Regions from separate parts of the Peribacillus sp. NPDC097895 genome, predicted to be linked through region 2. Evidence: a T-box and tRNA genes for the amino acid it is inferred to sense, from the RefSeq annotation. Region 2 holds a T-box; the other holds one or more tRNA genes.

Region 1 (12,410 bases), on a different contig from region 2:
GTGCACTTGATAGGTTAGGACTGTATCATTGTCTTCCTTTTTCTTTGAATGGACCTTACCTGCAGCATTCACTCGAACAATTTCCGCAGCTCGGTTCCTCATCAATTCCTTTTTCAGATGTAATTTCCTTTCACTCCGTTCCTGATTATCGGAAGTATAAAATTCCACCCTTTCTTGTAAAAGGCGTTGCAACTGTTCCTTCAAGTTCATGCCCTCCTTCTTACCATCTATGCTAATGTGTATGTGTGAGGGCATGGACAAAACACAACTTCAGTAAAAGTGGAGTTTCAATCCTTTCTATTATTAAAAATATACGGAGACTCCTAATCAATCAAATACTCAAAAGGGACACACCAAGCCCCCTCAAAAAAGCCGCTCCATAATGATTCACGGAGCGGCTGCATTATATATTTCATTTTGGTTCCAAGGTAAACTGCAGTCCTTTCTCGATTTCCGTCAGCACCTCTTCATCCGTTTCCTTCATTCGTGCTTCTTCCAAAATAGAAACAACCTGTTCACGACCAATTTTCCCAACCGCCCAGGCGGCCGTTCCCCTAATTACGGGCCTCGGATCATCCTTCATGACCTGGATCAATTGGGGCAATGCCGTTTCATCTTTGAAGTGGGCCAATGCTAAAATGGCATTTCGTTGGATTGGTTTTTTACCGCGCCAAGAGCCGGATACATGGCCATATGTGTCTTTGAATTCCCGATTCGAGATGGTAAGCAGAGGTTTCAACAGCGGTTTCGCTAACTCAGGGTCGGGTTCCATCTCTTCATGAAAATGAAAATCCATTCCTTTGTTTTTCGGACAAACGGTCTGGCATGTATCACATCCATACAAACGGTTGCCTATTTTCGTCCTGAATTCATCCGGAAGGAACCCTTTTGTTTGCGTCAAGAATGCGATACAACGCTTGGAATTCAGTTGGCCGCCCTGTACGAGCGCACCTGTCGGGCAAACATCCACACATTTGTTGCATGTCCCGCATTGATCTTCCATCGGTTGATCCGGTTCAAATGGCAAGTTGGTAATCATGTCTCCCAAGTATACATAAGACCCGAATTCCGGAGTGATGATCATACTATTTTTTGCACTCCACCCGATTCCTGCACGTTCAGCCACTGCCCGATCTGATAACTCACCCGTATCAACCATGGACTTCGTCATTGCAACTGGTACTTTATCTTTTATGAAATCCTCAAGTAACTGCAATTTATTACGAAGAACGGTATGATAATCCGTTCCCCAAGAAGCCCGGCAAAAAATCCCGCGCCGCTCACTTTTTGTACTTTGCGGGGCATCCTTCAATTTCGAAGGATATGCCAGCGCAATTGAAATGATGGACTGCGGTTTATCGAAAATCAATTCAGGCCTGACCCTTTTTTCAATATCGGCTTCTTCAAACCCTGACTGATAATCCAGTTCCTGTTGACGTATAAGCCGACTTTTCAAATCGGTAAAAGTCGTGGCCGATGTAAAACCGATTTTATCGATGCCGATTTCTTTACTATATATAATCACTTCTTGCTTGAATGTATTCATATCCATGTTTTTCACCTTCGTTCATTCAGTATTCCCGGGCTTGTATCCATTTCAAACCATTGCTATCTATGATAAACTAATTGCAAACATTTTTGGAGGTGAAACGCTTGGAAATTACCATATCGGCTAATCTTAGCAGTAAAATCCCTGAATTCAAAGTTGGTATCATTACATATGAAAACATCGAAGTAGGTCCCTCCCCGCAGATGGTGAAAGGAAGACTTCAATTATTTCAGGAAGCTCTTTACTTCGACCTTGAAGAAAAGGAATTGACCGACTTTTCCGGCATTAAAGTATGGCGAGAGATTTTCAAGACGACAGGAACCAACCCTTCTCGTTATCGTCCTTCCGTTGAAGCCCTTTACCGCCGTGTAAAAAAACAAAATTACCTAACCCCTGTCCATTCCGCCATCGATTTGAATAACTTCTTCTCCCTTTTATATGAAGTGCCGATCGGCATTTATGACGGAGATAAATTAGCAGGTGACATCTCGATTAAAATTGGCGATGGTTCTGACGGTTATGATGGTTTGAACGGCCGCTTGAATTCCATGGATAATATGATTACTTCAGCTGATCGTGATGGCACATTCGGAAGTCCTTACGTTGATTCAGAACGAACGAAAGTCACCGAAGAAACGAAAAAGGCCATCCAAATCATTTATTTACAACCCAAGACACCTATCACGGAAGCCCATCAACTAACAAAATCGTTGATGGACATGTTCCTTGAAATCCACGGTGGTGTAGGGACTTACTCAATTGTAGAAGGATGAACAAAATTGTCCAGAAATAAACCCCTTTCCTATTCGGAAGGGGTTTATACATGATCCTTTTAAACATAATTATAGACGCTCCGGTTTATATTCACCTGAGATTCACACTATTGCTCATTCTTATAGCTGCAATCGCGGGCTGGCAAGTTATCGTTACTGCCACTTTATATGTGTCCCAGCTCATTTGCTTACCAGCCTTAAATTAAAGGTAAAAGAGATATGTATACAAATTTGGACAATAAAAAAATCCCACTGTAAACAGTAGAATTCTAATTATAATATTTAAACGCAAAGCTTCGTTCTCCAGGTAACGAAACCCTACGTTATGAGTATGTATTGGAGCGGGTGAAGGGAATCGAACCCTCATCATCAGCTTGGAAGGCTGAGGTTTTACCACTAAACTACACCCGCATATCCTTGTAGAACTTTGTCGAATCGTATTACCAACAAAACTAATTATATAGTTTCATGTGAAAAAATGCAATAGTTGTTTTTAATTTTTTTAAAATTTATGGATTGTAACGATAATATATTCATTCACTCTAGTAAAGATGTTAAAAAGTCCCCTGAATCAGAGAACTTTTTCACCCTTTAACATGATTTTAAGACCAAATGACTTCCATTAACCGAGGGTAAACCTGTTGGGCCGTTTCAAGCAACATGATTAACTTCCTGAACGCTAGATCCGGTACAAAATCCCCCTCTAAGGAGTATGAATAACGAATGGAAATGGTCCCTTTTTCTTCATACAGCTTTGAATACCTAAAATTAGCATTATATTCATTCAACAGTGTATGTACATCTTGCTTTTTATCAGGATTCTTCAACTCGGCGACATTAAAGCAAAATAAGTCCGCCACATTTTCATCTTGATTGAATGCAAAAACTAAAAGAACCTTCCACCCATCCTTTAACTTCTGCTCAGCTCTAAAAAAGGTGGTGCCATCTTCATTCAACTCATTCATATAGATTTTCTCACTAGTTAAAAAATCACGAAATTTAGCAATGTTTGACATGGTTCATCACCTTTCTGTATGTATGTACATTCTATAATGAAAATGGGCATTTTCACAGACTTTTCTATATACCTTTTATTTTCCTTCTTTTAATTAAGGGAATGAACCACTCGGTTTAATGAATGGAAGCCAAGAATAAAAACTCCCTAAAGAGAATGATTAGCTCGTTGCTTCACCACTAAACCGAAGTGCTTTTTGAAGATCCAAAATTTCGTGGCGGATTTTTGAGTACCCTTCAATTTCCGGAACCTCTTTGTTCGTAAGTGACCGCCCCTTATCTGCAGCAATTGCCATTGTTTCAAAAACATACAGTAATTGAGCAAGCTCACGCTCTGAAAGTACCGACCGATCAGAGAATTTCAAACTTGCATTTAAATAATATCCCAACTGTTCTATCGAAAATATAACGGGCCATAGTGATTCCAACCTGGCCTTGTTTTTGAATATCTCACCAAGAGCCGCATTGTAGACCGTTAATAGATTCACCATATTGGTTTGCATTTTGTTCCTTTCACTGCTTTCATCGATTGCACGTTCATTATCATGTCCAGAGAACGCCACCAATAGAAATTGACCCTGGCTTCGAATCGTTTTGGCCATCAAATGGTTGAGAAGGCTTGATGCCGATCGACTGCCGATTAACAGCGATCCAAGAAGGCCTATCAAGCTCCCAACGACGATATCGGTTATTCTTACGGTCGCAAAAAAACTAAAATCATAGCTTTGAGTTGAATATTCCGCCATGATTAAAGCTGAAGGGGTAAAAAACATCGCCGCCAATCCATAATTCCGTACGATGAAAAGCTCTGTAATGATTGTCAAACACAAAATGATCAGAACGATAAGGAACTCGTTATGAACGGATGCAAGAATTAAGCTTGCTATTAGGAGTCCGATGATTGTCCCGAAAGTCCTTTGGACCGCCCGATGAAATGTGGCAACGATGGTCGCACCTGACATGACGGATGCACAGGATAAGGGAATCCAGTACGAACGGTTAAAATCAGCGGAATAGGCTATGATTGCTGCAATGGTGAGGATTGTTCCATATCGAATAGAAGAGAGGAAGACAATTGAGTTCTTATCGAACGCCCCAAGAAAAATCGTTTTTAAAGAAGGCTTTGAGATTGATGCTTCTTGGTGGATTTTACTATCCGGTTCATTCATGATGGCATCTGCATTGTAAATTTCAACGAATAGCTTTTCCACCTCTAGTTCCATTTGATCCGGTTGGAGAATCTTTGATTCATTTTTAGTTTTAGATGCAATGGAGTTGGCCAAGGCACGTACCGATTGTCCTACTTCTGGCGGTAGCACAACCTTTTTGCGCAATGATATTTCCAATGCTTCCAAGAATATGACATTCGCATGGTCGTTCAATAGAAACAACCGCTTTAACATGTCTGGACTTCGTCTGTTTGAAAATCCGGCTAACAATGTATCTTCCGCTTGTTTCATCGCCAATACCGTTCTTTGTCTTGCTGCATTGAATTTCCCGGTGCCTAGTGAATCAAAGAATGCCCCCAATTCTCTGTATACCTTTTCCACCGCAAGCTTTTCTGGTCCATGAGGATTGAAAAACCAACCTAACATACAGATTATCCAAGACAGTGCCCCACCCAATAAAACAAGGCCTCCACGCAACGGGGCAAGTGTCTGATCAATGGGCATACCTGTCGCTAGCGCAAAACTCAAGACGAAGAATACCGCAGAAGGACCGGTAATCTTTAAGGCACCAAAAATAAAAAAAACACTTGCCCCGATGATTCCCATCATTATGGCTGTTCCCAATTGGTATGGAGCCAAAAGTGTCCCTAATACAACAGATGAAGCAAGACCCACCATCACAAAGAAAATCTTTTTAGCTCTTTGGTGATACGGTTGGTTAAACACGTATAAATAAGTGAAACCTCCTATTCCTGCCAATAAACCGTACGCCAAATTGCCGAATAATAAGCCAATGAAAACAGGTAAGGCAGCCGCTATCCCTGCACTTAACGCTTTTATCCATGGAAATGGATTCTTTTTTAATTCAAAAGCCTGTTTAAATGTCGTATGTATTACATCCAACTTCAGAGTTTTTGAAGATGGCCCTTGCTTATTATTACTCATTTCAATTTATCCTTTCATTAAATAATTAACTAGGTAACCATTCTATTTACTTTAACATTATGCTGAGAGTTATGTTTAAGGAGACCCTTTTTTAATATCCTTCATATGGAACAAAAGATACGATAAAGGGTAAGTAATTCTTAAATGGCTTTGTTTTTTACCTACTTTTCGCATGATTTTCACATTTATTGAAGTCCTTGACTTTCAAGAAGAAACATCACTGTCATGACTTCAACAAATATGTAGACAAACATGGCCCATATCTGCACATCGTTTCATGTATTAGTGACTTGCATCAACATTATTGATGATATATATAACGATCTCATCTCGGATGTTATTCAAGCGACAAAAACTCCCAAAACGGCATTGATCCCACATATGAAAATCCAGAGAATCCTTAGCATATTTTATTCCTAAGATTGATTATCTTTCATGAAGGACATGCTTTGTAAATGATCATGAATGGACAACCCTATATCCAATCAAAAAAAGGTCGAAGCACATCAATTTAGCTGGAAGATGTGTTTCGACCTCTCTTATTGGTTTGACGAGATTTTTTTGAAATGTCAGCTCTTTTAATACATCCTAATCTTCTTAAATCAAACAGGATCTCGCCTCCACTGTGTTCCCTTAAGCTTATAGTTGAGCGAATTCGGGTTCCGCAACTTTTACAAGTTGTTTACCAAGGTTCGTTCCTTTAAACAAGCCTAGAAATGCATCAGGTGTGTTTTCAAAACCTTCAATGATGGTTTCCTCATACTTCAGTCTTCCTTCTTGGAGCCATTTCCCTAAATCCGTTGCGCCTTCTTGGAAACGAGCGGCATAATTTCCGACTGTGAAACCTTTCATTAGTGCACTCGTTTTGATCATGGCTGATTGCAGACGCGGTCCTAAATCTTTTCCTTCAGCATTATACGATGAAATCGCCCCGCATAATGGAATTCGGGCATTCGTATTCAAAAGTGTGAAAACAGCATCAGTCACCTCTCCACCCACATTATCGAAATAAACATCGACACCATCAGGAGCGGCATTTTTTAAATCTGTCGCAAAACTATCTTTTTTATAATTTACGGCACCATCAAAGCCAAGTTCTTTCGTTAAGTACTCAAGTTTTTCATCTGAACCAGCGATACCGACAACCCTAGCACCTTTAATCATAGCTATTTGTCCAACAACTGAACCAACAGCACCAGCTGCTCCGGATACTACGACCGTTTCACCTTTCTGAGGCTTACCAATATCAAGCAAACCAAAATAAGCTGTTAAACCGGTCATTCCAAGAACCCCTAAATGAGTTGTGACCGGAGCCACATTAGGATCAATTACTCGAATTTCTTTTTCAGTGACCACTGTATATTCTGCCCAGTCTATATTCCCAACAACGACATCCCCTTGTTTGAAGGAATTAGATTTGGACTCTACCACTTCAGCAACAACGCCGCCCGTGATGACCTTATTCAATTCAAATGGAGCAATATATGATTTAGTATTTTGCATTCTTCCACGCATGTATGGATCGACAGATAAATATAGCGTCCGTACTAAAATCTCATTATCTTTTGGTGTGGGAACTTCACTCTCCACAAAGTTAAAATCTTCTTTCGAAGGCATACCTTTTGGACGGTTTGCCAAAGTGATTTTTTGTTGTTTGGCTTGTGTCACCCTTCATTCCTCCTTGATTTTGAATATGTAATATCGAAAAGTAAGCGTATCACTGATGGAGTTCATCGGTCAAAGATTAACATTTCCTAATGTTTCCATTAACACTCTGCATGTATCCTCTTACTGAAAATCCTAATCCTTTTTTTCATTCAAAAAAAGGATTTGGATAACTGAAAAGCTAACCAAAATAAGAACAAATCCATTTGAGAATCTGTTCTTACTTTTTTATAGTATCAGCAAAGCATTAAGAGCTTCTTTTGCCATTTACTACAAGTGCTCTCATAACGTCTCAGCATTCTCTCTCTTCAAAGCCGTAATTTTTTTTTGTGAAGGAGGATTAATAGGATTTATTGAATCCTTTAAAATGATACCGAAAACTGTCTATGATTTCCCTTTTGGTCGCCCTCGGTAGATAAAAAAAATAGAAGGAATTACTTTTCATTTAATTAGGAGGAAATAATGAATATAAGAATCTTGAAACCACAGGATGCTGAAAATTACCGGAAATTAAGATTAGAAGCTTTACAAAACAATCCTGAGTCATTCGGCTCAAGCTTTGAGGAGGAAAGGAAAAATCCTTTAGAAACATATAAGAGCAGATTTCAATCGGACGAGTCTTTTACTTTAGGTGCATTTGAAAACGAAAAGCTTATTGGTGTAGTTACTTTAGTTAAAGAAAATAAGCTTAAACTAAAACATAAAGCCACTATCTTTGCCGTGTACGTTTCCCCTGAAAAACGTAGCAATGGAATTGGAATGAGCTTGATGGCAGAAGCAATTAAGCAGGCCAAAAATTCGGAAGGAATCGAGCAAATTTATTTATCTGTGGTGACATCTAATGAGGCAGCAAAAAAACTTTATTCTTATTTGGGTTTTGAGGTTTTTGGGAAAGAGAAAAGAGCATTGAAGTTAGATCAAACCTATTATGATGAAGAGCATATGGTATTGTTTCTTTAAAAAGCCATTATTTTGGAACAAACGGGTGTACTATGTTCAATGCATGCATGAAAGTGATCAAATGATTTATAAAAAAAGCCCTTTGGTTTTTGCATTTACTCCACTTGGAAGTGATAAGAGTATACTGGACACAGAGTCAGGTATACTCCTGCCCTAGCCCTTAGGTGACTGTCTGTCAGACATTTAACCTAGGGGGGGTACTGTTTCACAATCACGAGACCTGTCTAGAAAAATCACAATTCAGTATATTTCCTTTCAATTCTCCTAAGTTCATCCGAGAGTCCAAATAAGGTGTGTAATACGGCTGTTTGAATATATAGATTGATATAATTATCATTGCTTTTCTTCTGAAAGGACAAGTCATGTTTTTCATCAATTAATCGAGTTATGCATTGATTAATTTCGCTCCACATTTCTTTCGTTTCTTCTTTAGTTTTAGTCTCCATAATCTCCCACTCCTTTTTTATTAGTCTATCCACTCTATTAAATTCTTATACTTGATTTCACGTATTTATTTTTTAAAACAAATCCGGTGATTGCTCTATCATTGTTGTTGTACTTCAGTGGATAAAATCTCGGACCAAGATATTTCTTCCTCATAAGGATTATGATCATTGATAAACTTTATAAGTTTCTTTAACTCTATAATTCGTGATGGATCTATCTTTTTCTGTAAATAATAGATAAAACAATCGTTGATTATGATTGGATTCTTGATGCCTGTTTCCAATAACACGGCGGTTGCTTTAGATGGAGTAACATCTAAGGAGTATGCCAAAGCATTAATTTGTTCATTAGTAGATTCGATGAAACGAATTGTAGCTCTATCCGTTGGTACATTATACTTTTCTCTTTGAAGTGACCTTCTTTCAAGTTCTCCAAAATACACCGTATTATTAAATTGATACGTTCTTCTGAAATGTACGGATAACATTTCAATGACTTGTTTTGAATATAAACTTGATTCACAAATAAACGCTCCAACATCTTTAACCGGTGTTGTCGTGATATATGATATTTTATTTAATGTTTCTTTAAGTTTTACTGGAATCGTTGGTTTAATAGTATATTTTTTATCGGATCTAACTTTTCGTGTTTTAAACATTTTTATCCATCACCCAAATTCAAATATATTTTAACCAGTGTCCTCCTGTCCCAAAGTTATTTAATAAATATGTATGTACAAGCTTACATAATATGTATAAAATTTTATGAATGTGACACTAACTGAAGCCAAAATGATCGCGACTTCAAAAAAAACAAAAAGGGATGTTGCAGCTGGGGCAGAAAACGGTGATTTACTTTGAAATGGAAATGGCCCCAGGACAACCATAGGGCTTAATCCTTCCTATTTAGCAAATATCCTTCAATTTCTTGCTTACTTTTTAAAATGACTATTTGCTTTTCTGGCTTCGTCCTTTGAAGTTCTCCAAGTACGTTTTTCATTTTTTTCTTGCGAGGAAAATAGGTGTTCATTATAAATTTAACAAACTGACAGTCTAATTTTTCATTGCAGCCTACAGACATATCAGGTCGTGTTTTACCAATATAAGACAAGCGACGTTTTACAACACGGTAAAGACAAACATGTAGAGGTAGTTCTAAATAAATGATCGTATCGGCATGCTCCGAACGTAAAGCAAAAGAATCACTATAATTGCCTTCTATTATCCACTTGTTATGACTCAATACTTCCTTCTGAGCAGAAATGAAATCATTTAATGGAGCTTCCACCCAGCCAGGTCTCCAGTAGAATGTATCCAAATGATGTACTTCGATATTTAAATTTTCTCCAAGCCCTCTTGCAAAAGTAGATTTTCCAACACCCGCGGACACTCCTATAACCATAATACGCTCCATTGGTATCCCCTCTCTTTCTAGTAGATTTACAAAATATATTCCTTTCTTCCCTATTGCTCCATAAGGAAAAGGCGATTCTTCTTATTGAAGAATCGCATCAGTTAATGATGTTCAAGACGGTATATTTACAGAAACAAGCGAGAGTCTTATTTGTTTTTAAATCAATTGCCCTAAATGTTTCTTTGCTTCATATTCAACAAGTTTTTCATCCTGCTTAATTCGTGCCAGATAATCCGGATTGGCAATAAGCGGACGTCCAATTGCAGCAACGTCAATGATGCCTTTTTCGAGTGCGGCTTCTGCTGTTTTTACATCAAGCCCGCCTACACCAACTATAACTCCATCCCAATGACTGCGTACCAATTCATGCATGGTCAATCCTTTTGCAATTGGCTTGGTAAATTCCATCGTGGAAGGGTGAATCATTTTGACTCCTGCTTCATGGAAAGCCTCAATAAATGTTCCTATCGCTGCTTCAGGGTCATCCCACATATAAGCTGGCTGGTCAATCTTCAGAGCCGAGAAACGAATAAGGGTACGGTCCGCTCCAACAGCGTCGATGACCGCTTTTAACACTTCCTTCATAAATGTTAGACGCTGTTTTAAATCACCGCCGTACCGATCCGTCCTTTTATTGTAAGTGTCAGAATTAAACTGATCTATTAAGTAACCGTGTGCACCATGAATTTCCACACCGTCAAAGCCAGCATTCATTGCATTTAGCGCAGCTTGTTTATATTGGCTCACTACTTCTGCAATCTCCGCCTCAGTCATTTCTTCAGGAATATCAAAGGGTTTCCCGAATCGTGAAACCTTTCCTTCAGCAGCGATAGGAGACGGAGCCTGTGGTGGAAGTCCTCCTGCAAGTTCGTGGTGGCTTGCACGGCCGACATGCCAGATTTGTGCAATAATCGTTCCGCCTTCAGCGTGAACAGCTTCCGTTACTTTTTTCCACCCGTCGATTTGCTCTTGAGTGTAAATCCCCGGAACTCCTGGATTCCCCTTTGCTCTTGGAGAAATCACTACACCTTCTGTAATGATAAGTCCGATTCCATCCTTTGCCCGTTTACGGTAATATTCTACGGTCAGGTCATTCACAACACCAGTTTCGTTATCAGCAAACGACCGTGTCATAGGGGCCATCGCAGTTCTTGTTTTTAAATTCCATGCACCAACTGTTACCGGTTCAAAAATTTTAGTTTTAATTTGCTTCATTAAAATTCCTCCTGTTAACCACTTTGTTTTTTTTTAGAAAGAGCTAACTTTTGGTAACTATCATTTTGTAAGACTATCCGAAAACGGGTTAATTTACAAATAATTCACTCTTGTTATAACGTCATTTCAGAGAAATGGTAAAAAAGACCAACAAAACCATTCGAAATTCCAATTTGTTGGCGGATTACCATCTAATTCTGCCCGCAGCCCAGCTATTCCGCCCTGCAGCGGATTAATCAACACAAAAAAAGCCAGACAGGGAAAACCTTTTCCCTGCTGGACTTATCTTTTGTACATATATATTTTCCTATTAATCTCGTGCTGTTCTGATAAAGAACGACGCGATCAAACCTATGATTGCAAGGAGTAGCCCGAAAATAAAGGCATCTTGAACGCCTGCAGTCAATGATCCGCTAATGACGGATGGATCTAATGGATCCTTCGCATTTGCCATATAATTTTTTTGTGTTGCTGACATGATGGTAATCGCAACCGTCGTACCAATGGCTCCCGACACTTGTTGTAATGTATTCATAAGAGCCGTTCCATCCGGATAAAGATTTTTCGGCAGTTGATTCAACCCGTTTGTCTGGGCGGGCATCATGACCATCGAAACACCAATCATAAGGAAAGTATGCATGACGATTACCATCATGATAGAAGTCTCGGTCGTCACGTTCATCAAAGACCATAACATCGCAATCATGATAATGAATCCCGGGATCACTAATCCCCTTGGTCCGAACTTATCAAAAATGCGACCCGTAAACGGGGACATGATACCATTAAGCACTCCTCCCGGTAAAAGTACAAGCCCAGCAGAAAATGCAGCTAATGCCAGCCCAGTTTGCAAGTATAACGGTAAGAGAATCATGGAAGACATGATAATCATGAAGGTTATGAAAACGGTGATTAACCCTAACGTGAACATGGGATATTTAAAAACGCGCAAGTCAATCATCGGTCTCTCCATATTGAATTGTCTTACTGCAAACAGGAATAACGCGATAAGGCCAACAATGATAGAGGATAAAACAATAGCATTCCTCCATCCTGATTCTCCTACAATACTAAAGCCATAAACGATTCCCCCAAAACCGATTGTCGATAAAATGATGGAAGGTACGTCGATTTTTGGTTTGGTGATCGTAGAAACGTTTTGCATATACTTGAGACCAAATAATAATGCGATCACAAAGAACGGTAAAGTCACCCAGAAAATGTAATTCCATTTCAGATTTTCGATGATAAGACCTGAAA
Region 2 (12,410 bases):
TGAAACGGAAAACGAGGGCGAGTTTTCACCATGAAAAGGACAAAGGCCAAAGTAATTCCGCCCCTGTTTCTTCAGCTGTACATACTCTCCAATTAAATCAACAATGTCTACAGCTTCGCGAATTTGGTTAATTTTTTCATCTTCTATACGGCCATTTATCATTTTTCCACCTTGCTATATTGGTGATAGTTTCTAATTCGATACTGATTCCTAATTCCCTGCAATGTTCGACAAAGTTTTCAAAAGTTTATTTGTAAAACATGTACGATCTTCCTTTGTGAATGCTTTCGGCCCCTTCGTATGTTTACCCTGTCTGCGGAGTTTCGCCGATTGATAACGCATATCCAAGAGCATGAAAATATTCTCGTCCGTGTATTCTTTTCCCCTTGGTGAAAGAACATAAACGCTTTTGGGAAGTAAGGTTCCAGCCAACCCAATATCTGCAGTAACGACAATATCACCCTTTTTTACTGAATTAACTATATAAAGATCAGCCGCTTCTTTGTCTGCATCGACATACACCCATTTTCCTTCAGGGTTATTCATCATATTTTTGTATGATGCAACAAAACAGACTTCGACATCGTGTATTCGTGCACAATGAAGGATCTCGTCTTTCACCGGACATGCATCGGCATCGACGTGTATGGTAGGTTTATTCATACCTTTAAATTCTACATCTTTCTGCATAATCCTTTTTCTCCCCTAAACTTTATGAAGATATCATGAATTTTTAGCATTGGTTCAGAGAACTTTCAAAAAGAGCAAACATTATTCTCCAAAGAATATATCTGCATATTTAAGTGAAATTGCTGCTTTGTCATGAATCAGAGGCGGTTCATTTAAAATTATACGGAACATGTCGAATTATTTTTATGATAAAAACCTTGACATCTCATTAACCTTTAGTTTATTCCTTATTAATTAAGTCTAAACCTTAAGATTACTTTTTTCTCACAATTTTTTATTATAGTCTATTTAATTAGAAGATGCCAACATTTAAATTCCAATCGTGTTTTCATTCAAATCAATGGGTTTGCATTTGGAAATGAAGCGGAATTATATGTAATTATTTCTAATTTTGTTTGCTATTTCCCAAAAGGACCTTAGCATTAAAATGTGAGCTGACACATAAAGTGTCTAGCTCACATTTTTGTTTACCTTAATTGTAAGAATAAAATAAAAAAACATCCATCAACGATCTTTGTTTTGAAGGATATTGATGATCAAATTGGCTGTTTCCTCCACAGCTTTATTCGTTACATCAATAATAGGACAGTTCAATCTAGATATGATTGTATCAAAGTATGTCAGTTCTTCCTTAATTCGCTCCACATTTGCGTAAATCGCATGATCATTGAGCCCCAGTGACTTTAACCGTTCTTTGCGAATGTGGTTCAACTTTTCCGGACTGATCTTTAAACCAATGCATTTTTCAGGAGGAACAAGGAAAAGCTCTTCCGGCGGTTCCACTTCAGGCACCAAAGGCACGTTGGCCACTTTATAACGTTTGTGGGCTAAATACTGTGATAGAGGTGTTTTTGAAGTGCGTGAAACACCCACAAGCACGATATCTGCACGTAAAATCCCTCTAGGGTCCCGTCCATCATCATATTTTACAGCAAATTCAATGGCTTCAACTCGTTTGAAATAATCATCATCCAGCTTTCTTACCAGACCAGGTTCATTAAGCGGTCCTTTTGGTGCTCTTTCCTGAAGGATGTCCATGAGCGGCCCTAAAATGTCATAAGCAGATAGGTTTTCTTTTTCCACCTGTGCTTGCATATACGCTCTAATAGCTGGCTTAACAAGGGTATAAGCAATGATCGCCCCATCTAATTTAGCCAGTGAAATCACTTCATCCACGTTTTGTTCATCTTCAATATACGGAATTCGCTTTATGGAAAAAGCAGACCCCGAGAACTGGCTTGCAGCCGCTTTTGTAACCAATTCCGCTGTTTCCCCTACTGAATCCGATACAACATATATAATAGAACCGTTCATATTCTCCGTCATTCCTTTTGCAAGCCCCCTAATAGCCTTCATCAGCCAAAGCTACGAATGCTTTCGTTATATTGGTTTTTGTAATTCTTCCGATCACTTCATAGCCTTTATCTGTTTCTTTTACAACCGGTAATGAGTCGATTTGTTTATCGATCAATTTTTTGGCAACATCAATCAAAAGGTCTTCTTTTGAACACATTGTAATATTGGGCATTCTAGTCATGATGATATTGACTGGAATGGAGTTAAGCTCTTGCTTCCCGATGCTCGCACGTAACAAGTCTTTCCTTGATAAGACACCTACGAGCAAGGCATGCTTATCGACAACAAACATGGTCCCTACATCTTCTAAAAACATCATGACGATCGCATCATATACGGAAATGCCCTCGTCAACAACGACAGGAATGGATTGGTAGTCACGTACATAAAGATGGTTTAGGCTGTCCGTCAAAAGCTGAGTTCCTGACCTGCCTGTATAAAAATATCCCACACGGGGTCTTGCATCCAGAAAACCTGCCATCGTTAATATGGCTAGATCAGGACGAAGAGTCGCCCTTGTAAGATTCAATCTATCGGCAATATGTTCTCCAGTAATCGGACCGTTCTCTTTAACAATTTGTAAAATGAGTTCCTGACGCTTATTTAATTGGATTATAATCACCACCCCACTGCTTTCGCAGAGTAAAGTAACAAAAGTTTTTCATTTAATAATTATATACTAAATATGTAATAAAGGCATGTTTGTCCTATTGATTAACGATTTTATCTGTTTAAGAAATCGGAAACCCTTATTTTGAGGGTTTCCGATTTCCCAGACACCCTTCAATTATTAAAGGATGATTTTGTTCATGGCTGCAAAACCTGCAACCAAATCACTTATTTCCTTCATTAGGGATAAACGGTTACTACGGATTGCTTCATCATCTGCCATGACCATTGTATTCTCGAAATATGACTCGATTTCCGATTGGAGTGAAATAAGCAGTTCAAACCGTTCATTCTCATTTTTAGTTTCAGTATAACGCTTTGCTATATCTTGATATTTTTCGTATAGGGCTTTTTCTTGATCATTTTCAAAAGCATTTGGATCCACTGACACTTTATTGTCACACTTTACGGCAATGTTCATGACCCGACTTAAAGCTTCCAGGCTTTCTTTAAAACCTGCTTCGTCTTTTTTCGCCTCCAAGACGTGTCCACGTTCTACGATAGAGTGTATAAAACCGATCTCATTGAACAGAACTGCGTCAATCAAATCGTAACGGATCTGCTGTTCTTGTAGTAAATGCTTGACCCTTGCTTTAAAGAAAGTGAACATATCCGCTTTAACTTCCTCAAGATCGCGTTTTAAGATGTTCTTTGATACAAGTCCCTTAAGGCCTAAAACAATAAGCTCTTCTAAAGATATATTCCATTTCTTCTCGGCTAGAATTTGAACGACACCACTGGCCTGCCTTCTTAAAGCATATGGATCCTGGGAACCTGTCGGTATGACACCAATAGCGAAGAATGACGCCAAAGTATCCATTTTTTCAGCTAAACTAACAACCGCTCCAATGACTGAAGGCGGCACATCGTCATCCGCATGTCTCGGCATATAGTGTTCATTGATTGCCGCGGCCACTTCTTTGGCTTCTCCCTTTAGGAGTGCATATTTCTCACCCATGTAACCTTGCAATTCAGGGAATTCATAAACCATATTACTCACCAAATCAAATTTGGCAATTTCTGCTGCACGCAGTGCCATTTCTTTTTCTGCCTTTAAATTCAGAGCATCCGCCAGGTCACCGGTCATTGCAGTAACTCGGGCAGTTTTCTCGGCCAACGTACCGATTTCTTCATGATAAACGATACTGTCAAGCTTTTTCAAAGCATCTGAAATCTCTTTTTTCTGATCTTCTTTATAGAAGAATGCTGCATCCGAGAGGCGGGCGCGCAATACTTTTTCATTTCCTTTAGAAACCTTATCCAAATGACGATCATCCCCGTTACGCACCGTTACAAAGAAAGCAAGTAACTTGCCGGCTTGATCTTTAACCGGGAAATAACGTTGGTGTTCCTTCATCGAAGTGATCAGTACCTCTGCAGGAAGCTCAAGGAATTCTTCTTCAAAATGTCCAAATAACGCCGTTGGATACTCTACCAAATTATTGACTTCTTCAAGCAGTTCTTCATCAACTGGGATGATCCAGCCTTTTTCCTGCTCAAGCTTTTTAATTTGATCTAAAATAACTTGTCGGCGTTTATCAGTATCCACCATGACAAATTGTTTACTTAATGTTTCTTCGTACTGTGCCGGCTCTTCGATGATTGCGTTATCACCCAAGAAACGATGTCCCTTCGTTTCACGGCCCGTTTCCACGTCAGCGATGGTAAATGGCACTACCTCATTACCGAACAAGGCAATTAGCCATTTAATCGGCCGGACGAAGCGGAGCTCTTGATTGGCCCAACGCATATTTTTCGGGAACGTCATGCCGCTGATGATTTCAGCAAGCTCAGACAAAAGCTGAACAGTCGGCTGTCCTTTAATGAATTTATTCACATGGACATATTCAACACCCTTAAGTTCTTTAAAATAAATATCCTCTGAAGTCATCCCTTGACCCCTGACGAATCCCAAAGCCGCTTTAGACCAGTTGCCTTCGCTATCCAAAGCGATTTTCTTAGCCGGTCCTTTTGCTTCTTCTTCGATATCCTTTTGCGATTCTTCCACGTCTTTCACCAATATGGCCAAACGTCTTGGTGTTGAAAAAGCTTCAACCGTTCCGAATTCAATCGCTTTTTCCGTTAGCCATTTCTGCACTTTATCTGACAACTGTTTCATGGATGCTGTCACAAAACGAGCCGGCAACTCTTCCAATCCAATTTCCAATAACAAATCACGCTTGCTCATTTGTATTCTCCCCTTTCAATTTTAGTATCGGGAAGCCTAATTTTTCCCGCTCCTCATAGAAGGTTTTGGCAACCTTACGCGCTAAGTTACGGCACCGAGCAATATATCCGGTTCTTTCCGTCACCGAGATGGCACCTTTGGCATCCAAAAGGTTAAAGGTATGTGAGCATTTCAAAACATAATCATAGGCTGGATGTACAAGCCCTTCTTCCATTTGGCGATGTGCCTCCTTTTCATACATTGTGAAAAGTTGAAACAGCATATCAAGGTCCGATGTTTCAAACGTATATTTTGAGTGCTCATATTCCGGCTGTCCAAAAATATCACGTACTGTGAATCCTTCTGTCCATTCGAGGTCAAATACGTTTTCCTTATCTTGAATGTAAGAAGCAAGACGTTCGATCCCGTATGTAATCTCCACAGAAACCGGCTTACACTCAAGACCGCCTACTTGTTGGAAATATGTAAATTGTGTAATTTCCATACCATCAAGCCAAACTTCCCAACCAAGACCAGCACATCCTAGTGATGGATTTTCCCAATTGTCCTCTACAAAGCGAATATCATGTTCAAGTGGATTAATCCCTAATGCCCGCAGTGAATCCAAATATAATTCTTGAATATTATCTGGTGACGGCTTCATGATCACTTGGAATTGATGATGCTGATACAGCCGATTAGGATTCTCACCATAACGGCCGTCTGCCGGACGGCGTGATGGCTCCACGTAAGCAACGCTCCAAGGCTCAGGTCCAATGGCTCTAAGGAACGTATATGGGCTCATCGTTCCAGCCCCTTTCTCGACATCATAAGCATTCATTAAGATGCAGCCCTGTTCAGACCAATGCTTTTGTAACGTTAAAATCATATTTTGAATATTCATCGTACACCTCCAGGTTATTTAAAACGGCTCTTTGAAAAATTCGGGAACGGAATTCATACACTTTTTTGCAAACAAAAAACTCCCGTCCCTATGCGAAATGCATAGGGACGAGAGTTTACCCGCGGTTCCACCCTAATTGCCGTTTATAAAACGGCCTCTTTTCAAAGCAATATGCTCCGGAAACGCCCTTCCCTGTAAATCCATATCCCGGCTTCCACCATCCCGGGTTCGCTTTTTATGGAGAATGACAGATACTCTTTTCCATCAACGCAATCTTCTTATTTTGATGATTAGAATTTTATACAAACTAGCATGGAATGTCAATAGGCCAGAACTTAAAACATATCTTTCATCGTATCAATCTGTTTTAGGAACTTTTTTGATTTCAAATGAAGGCCAGAATATTCCTCATAGTAAGCATCAATGATTTTTCGCAGTTCTTTTTTCGTTTCAGGCTTAACGGAAATGTTTCCGAGCCTTGATAAATCCAAATAATAAAATATCCGCAGCAATTTGACGGCTGCCGGTGAAATTTTATAATGATAGGGGTCTTTTCCCAGACAGCGATGGCAAATAAAACCCGCCTCCCGAAGCGAGAATGAGAATTCCCCTTCCGTTTCGCCACAAACAGCACATTGATCAAGCACCGGGTTAATCCCGTTGACGGGAAGCATTTTCATTTCAAAAATGAATTTCAAAACCTCTGCGTCATATTCTTCGTTTATGTAATGCAAGGTTTGCGAAAGCAATTCATACAAATATGGATTCGGTTTCTTATCATCGACACTTTTATCAAGCAATTCAACAATGTAAGAAGCATAGGCAGTGGCAAAAAGATCCTCCCTAATGAAACGAAGCGAGTCGACCATTTCCCCTTGCTGAAGACTTCCGAGTCCGGTAGATGTTGTTACAAGAAAATACCCGGAGCAAAAAAGCTGGGTGACGGCAGAAAGCCTACTGTTAGGTTTACTGGCTCCTCTAGCCATCACACCAATTTTTCCTAGCTCACGGGTATATATAGTAATGATTTTATTATTTTCTCCATATGCAGTTCGCCTTATGACAATGCCTTCACATTTTTGGAGCACCAAGACACCACCCATGCTGCCAAGACTAACCTATGAAACAGGAAAATCAATTTCTGCTAGCTCTTCTTTCAATACCAAGGGTCTTTCCTGTCTTTCGACTTCTATCTCCTTAAACAGCAAATAGGTGTCCACATTACCTGTTTCACTAAATAATTCCCAGGTAAAATCCAACATATAAAGCCCACCTTTCATTTTTAACTAGCAATATGAATATCCGACCATATGATTAGCTTGACCGTTTTCCAAACTTTCATGAAGCGTAAATTTTGCTAATTAATACTCGCTCTCATTGAAACCATAATCGCGAAGCTGGCTGGCCTTGTTACGCCAATCCTTCTGTACCTTGACCCACAGTTCCAAGAATACCTTCGAGCCCAGTAAGTTCTCTATGTCCACTCTCGCACGGCTCCCGACTTCTTTAAGCATTTTCCCTTGCTTTCCGATGACGATGCCTTTTTGTGAATCACGCTCTACAACAATCGTCGCCATTACATTTATGGTATCGCTGTTATCCATTTTTTTAATTGAATCGATGACAACGGCCACTGAATGCGGAATTTCTTCACGTGTCAGGTGCAGTACCTTTTCGCGGACCAATTCGGAAATGATAAAACGTTCCGGATGGTCGGTCACTTGGTCAGCTGGATAAAACTGTGGACCTTCAGGCAGGTGATCCTTTATTTGGGCAAGCAGTGTATCGACATTATTTCCTTCAAGCGCAGAAATCGGAACGACTGCCGCAAAAGGGTATAGTCGTTGGTATTTTTCAATGATTGGAAGCAGATCGTCCGGGTGCATCGCATCGATTTTGTTTACAACAAGGAAAACAGGCGTTTTTACGGTTTGAAGTTTTTCAATGATAAACTCGTCACCACGTCCGTATCCTTCGGTCGCATTGATCATGAAGAGAATCAAATCGACCTCTTTCAATGTATTCGTTGCCACTTTCATCATAAAGTCGCCAAGTTTATGCTTTGGTTTATGGATGCCCGGTGTATCAATGAAAATCATTTGTGAATCGTTTTGCGTCAGGACACCCTGAACCTTATTTCTAGTAGTTTGCGGTTTATCACTCATGATGGCAATTTTTTGACCGATAACCCTGTTCAGAAACGTGCTTTTTCCGACATTAGGTCGGCCAATAATCGAAATGAAACCTGATTTGTAACCTTTTGCTTGTGTATCGTCAAATAATTTATCCATTTAAATCCTCCGGTGAAAAAGCTCCTGGAAGCAATTCCTGTACTGTTAGTTCTTTTATATCCCCATTTAAGTTGGTCAAAACAACCGGCATATCCTGTTCGCACAGTTCTGAAATAACCTGCCTGCACGCCCCGCATGGAGATACGGGACCATCGGTATCTGCCACGACTGCAAGTTTAGTGAATGTTTTATCGTTATGGGCATACGCGCTGAATAAAGCGGTCCTTTCGGCGCAATTACACATGCTGTATGCAGCATTTTCTATATTACAACCATGATAGACCTTTCCATCCGCGGTTAAAAGGGCTGCGCCCACTTTAAATTTGGAATAAGGCACATAAGCTTTTTCCCTTGCTTTTTTAGCTTCCTCAATCAATTCATTCGTATTCAATTCACATCGTCCTTTCAAATTGAGTACCATTTTTGCCACCTACAGGCCAAACTTAGGCAAAAAGATAATTAAACCAACTATTATAGAAAATATAGCATATATGAATACAGCTCCGGCTGCAATATCTTTTGCCTGCTTGGCGAGTGGATGGATTTGATCCGTTACCAGGTCTACTACCCTTTCAATCGCTGAATTAACTAGCTCTAGCGTAATAGTCCCGGCAATGGCTGCCAAAATGAAGAGCCATTCCATCCCATTCAATGAAAAGTACCAGCCAAAGAAAACGACGATTGCCGTTAACGCGAAATGAATCTTAATATTGCGCTCCGTTCGTACTGCCTCCAAAATTCCCTGACAGGCAAAAGAGAAACTTTTTAATAAAGGATACCTTTTTTTATCCTTCTCTTGAAAGTCCATATTCTTCCAAGATCTCCTTTTGTTTAGTGAACATCACTTTTTCCTCTTCTTCATTCATGTGATCGAAGCCTAATAAATGCAGAAAACCATGCAGCGCTAAAAATCCAAGTTCACGGTCAAAAGAATGACCATATTCTTCAGCCTGCTCTTTCGTCCGCTCAATGGAAATGATGATATCGCCTAACATGCGAGGCATTTCCGCGCCGACAATTTCCACTTCATCTTCACCCATTTCTTCAAGTGCAAAAGAAATGACATCTGTAGCTGAATCTTTATGACGATATTCTTTATTGATTTCCCGAATTCTCTCATTGTTTACAAATGTGACAGACAACTCGGTATCTATTTCAATGTTTTCTTTTTTTGCTGCAAATTGCAGAATGCTTTCAACAAGTTGCTGAGCTTCTTCCGTTACTTCGTTCGTTTCATCCAATAAATCGATTTCTAAAATCATTCTTTCACCTTCTGTCATAATTTATCCGGCTCCGGATATTCAATCCTGGAGTGGAAGATACCATTCAGCGATTCACATAAGGAATGCTTCACGATACTCAATTCTCTCATAGTAATGTCACATTCATCAAATTGACCATCTTGAATCCTGTCCTGAATAATGAAACTTACCAATTCTTCAATCTTATCCGGAGTTGGGTGCTGCATCGATCTCACTGCAGCTTCCACACTATCGGCTATGCCTATGACGGCTACTTCCTTCATTATCGCCCTCGGCCCAGGATAGCGGTAAGCTGCCTCCAGTGTGGTCTCATCCTCCTTTTTTGCCTTATGGTAGAAAAATTTCAATAAAGTGGTCCCATGATGCTGCTCTGCAATATCCACAATCTCTTTCGGGAATTTATGACTGCGCAACATCTCCCCGCCATCGACGGCATGGGCAATGATGATATCCTTGCTCGTTTCCGGCAGGAGCCGATCATGAGGATTCTCCGCATTCATCTGGTTTTCGATAAAAAAATGAGGCCGCTTCGTTTTACCGATATCATGATAATAACTGCCAACCCTTGCCAGCAATCCATTTGACCCGATGGCTTCACATGCAGATTCCGCCAAATTGGCGACCATGACACTATGATGATAAGTCCCTGGAGCCTCAATCAAGATTTTCCGCAGTAAAGGATGATTAGGATTTGCAAGTTCAATGAGCTTCATGGATGACAAGATTCCAAAACCAGCCTCGAAAAACGGTAACAAGCCCATTGTCAAAACCGCTGAACCCACTCCAGAGCCAATGGCAGCAAGAGCATAATACAAATACTCCATTCTAGTATAATGGCCGTCCATAATAAAGATGAGTGAATATACAAAGGCCATATTTATTAAAGACAATAGCAACCCTGCAACAAGTACCTTTGATTTGAAATTAGGCCTAGATAAGATGATGATTGCCGACAATCCACCGAAAATGATAAAAAGCCCCATCGAGAAATCCAAATTGCCAGGTGTATCACCATTAAATATAATCGTACCATACGAACCTAACAATATGATCATGGCTACCGCCAACTTATCATTCAATAATATCTTGATGAGCATCGCCGCCATCGCACCCGGGAAGACGTATTCCAAATTCGAGTTTTTCAGGTCTGCAAGAATGCTGACCGTTTTCATTGTAGCCATTGAAAGGATAAAGACAAGGCTGAAGATCAATAATTGATTATACTTGTTATCCTTTTTGGAAATGGAATAGTAGAAAAAGTAATAAAATGCGGTAAATGTCAGAAAGATGAATAGCAGCAATCCAATATACGGGTAAATCGTAGACTCCGTATTTAAAAAACCTGCAAGTTCAAGCTGCCGGTATACATCCCTATCCACTAACTGATTTTCTTCAACAATGATCTGACCTTGGAGGATCCTGATGGGCTCCACGCTTTCGATGGCTTTCCTTCGCTGTTCCTCTGTTTTATCCTTATCGAAAAACACATTCTGAATGATTGCCGTACGGGCAAGGGAATTAGAGGCTTTTTTCATATCGCTGCTTATGCTCATATAGCCCAATTCCTCTACTACCTTTTTCTTGGCATTTTCGACGTCACTGGCTGCGATCCTGGAGCTCATCACATTATTCACGGCAGTTATGGTTGAATCCTTCGCTATTTCCAACTCATCTTCATCCGCCTGCACTAAAGCAAGGAAGACGGATTCTTCAATATTTTTATTGACTTCATCTGTCAATTTTTCTTTTAAAATGGAAACCTTTTGGGCATCCGTCTTTATGGTCTCCTTTTTATTTTCCTTACCCTCATCTTTTTTATGATCTTTATCGGGGTCCGTTTCTTTATTCACCTCGATAGCTGAATCGAAAATGGATGAGATCAGATCGACTTTATTTTTCGCATATTCTTTTTTTAAAGTATATACATCCGCCACTTGTTTTGAAATCTCTTCTTTTTCTTGTTCCGTCTTATAGGTATCCTCCACTGTCTTGGTTGAGCGGATGGTTTGTTCCGCAGGCTTGAAAAGCTCTACCTGGACCCTTTCCGGTTTAACGTTTGAAAACATTAACGCATAAGCAAACAAACCAAGTATGATAAACAAAAGCACCTGAAAAAAGCGATGGACCAATAGCCCTTTTATTTTAGTGAAAAATTTCTGGATTCGATTCAAGGAAGGTCCTCCTAAAAAAATGATGTTTATTATTCTAGATATGTAAAATCATAACAGTTTTTATGTAAATTTTCACCTTCGTATTGATAAATGTAAAGCTTCTTTCGTTCCATTACCACTTTTACCCAAAAAAGGTATGTCATTCTAGACACATCGCGAAAAATCCGCCGATTGAAAATGGCGGATTTTTTCTTATTCCTTTGCCTGCTCGTAAGCAGTAATGATTTTGGCAACAAGCGGATGTCTTACTACATCACTTTGTTCAAAATAAACAAAGGAAAGTCCTTTAACATTCTTCAAGATCTCTTCTACCCGTACCAAACCTGACTTCATGCCTTTCGGAAGGTCAATCTGGGTCCGATCTCCCGTAATGACCATTTTTGAACCGAAACCAAGCCGGGTCAAGAACATCTTCATTTGGGCTTCCGTCGTATTTTGGGCCTCGTCCAAAATGACAAAGGCATCTTCAAGCGTACGGCCCCTCATATAAGCCAGAGGAGCTATTTCGATCGTTCCACGCTCTATCATCCTTAGGGTCTGTTCCATCCCAAGAAGATCATGGAGAGCGTCATACAGCGGCCTTAGGTACGGATCTACCTTTTCTTTCAGATCACCCGGCAGAAAACCTAGGCTTTCGCCCGCTTCTACGGCAGGACGTGTCAGGATGATTCGTTTAACATGTCCATTTTTCAATGCATTGATCGCCATCACTACAGCCAGATAGGTCTTCCCTGTTCCAGCAGGTCCAATCCCAAATACCAGGTCCTGTTTCTTTATAGCTTGGATATAGTATCTCTGCCCGATTGTTTTGACCTTAATGGATTTCCCCTTAGCGGTTTTCGCTATTTCCTCATCATACAATTCACCGAAATACTCCAAGGTACCTTTTCTAGCCAATTC

The links. The T-box of region 2 lies ahead of glyQ (glycine--tRNA ligase subunit alpha). A T-box ahead of a tRNA ligase gene usually reads a tRNA of that ligase, here a tRNA-Gly.
Region 1: it has a tRNA-Gly gene. The T-box ahead of glyQ (glycine--tRNA ligase subunit alpha) is inferred to sense a tRNA for this amino acid. The anticodon was not compared.

The regions. Positions count from the first base shown of each region.
Region 1 covers NZ_JBNNSH010000002.1:857,620-870,029, forward strand. The annotation lists gene ACQKMH_RS15510 (amidase domain-containing protein) at 1-204, opposite strand, end outside; gene queG (tRNA epoxyqueuosine(34) reductase QueG) at 413-1,552, opposite strand; gene ACQKMH_RS15520 (B3/B4 domain-containing protein) at 1,654-2,322, shown strand; tRNA gene ACQKMH_RS15525 (tRNA-Gly) at 2,660-2,733, opposite strand; gene ACQKMH_RS15530 (YbjN domain-containing protein) at 2,925-3,338, opposite strand; gene ACQKMH_RS15535 (FUSC family protein) at 3,498-5,450, opposite strand; gene ACQKMH_RS15540 (NADP-dependent oxidoreductase) at 6,090-7,118, opposite strand; gene ACQKMH_RS15545 (N-acetyltransferase family protein) at 7,578-8,075, shown strand; gene ACQKMH_RS15550 (hypothetical protein) at 8,309-8,521, opposite strand; gene ACQKMH_RS15555 (hypothetical protein) at 8,620-9,180, opposite strand; gene ACQKMH_RS15560 (topology modulation protein) at 9,414-9,935, opposite strand; partial or broken gene ACQKMH_RS15565 (alkene reductase) at 10,092-11,135, opposite strand; gene ACQKMH_RS15570 (MDR family MFS transporter) at 11,461-12,410, opposite strand, start outside.
Region 2 covers NZ_JBNNSH010000001.1:910,229-922,638, reverse strand. The annotation lists gene dnaG (DNA primase) at 1-159, opposite strand, end outside; gene ACQKMH_RS04350 (YaiI/YqxD family protein) at 211-690, opposite strand; gene ACQKMH_RS04345 (pyruvate, water dikinase regulatory protein) at 1,195-2,016, opposite strand; gene ACQKMH_RS04340 (helix-turn-helix transcriptional regulator) at 2,033-2,671, opposite strand; gene glyS (glycine--tRNA ligase subunit beta) at 2,837-4,903, opposite strand; gene glyQ (glycine--tRNA ligase subunit alpha) at 4,890-5,786, opposite strand; T-box leader at 5,887-6,063, opposite strand; gene recO (DNA repair protein RecO) at 6,122-6,874, opposite strand; gene ACQKMH_RS04320 (YqzL family protein) at 6,905-7,048, opposite strand; gene era (GTPase Era) at 7,148-8,077, opposite strand; gene cdd (cytidine deaminase) at 8,070-8,468, opposite strand; gene ACQKMH_RS04305 (diacylglycerol kinase family protein) at 8,508-8,885, opposite strand; gene ybeY (rRNA maturation RNase YbeY) at 8,863-9,339, opposite strand; gene ACQKMH_RS04295 (HD family phosphohydrolase) at 9,354-11,510, opposite strand; gene ACQKMH_RS04290 (PhoH family protein) at 11,703-12,410, opposite strand, start outside.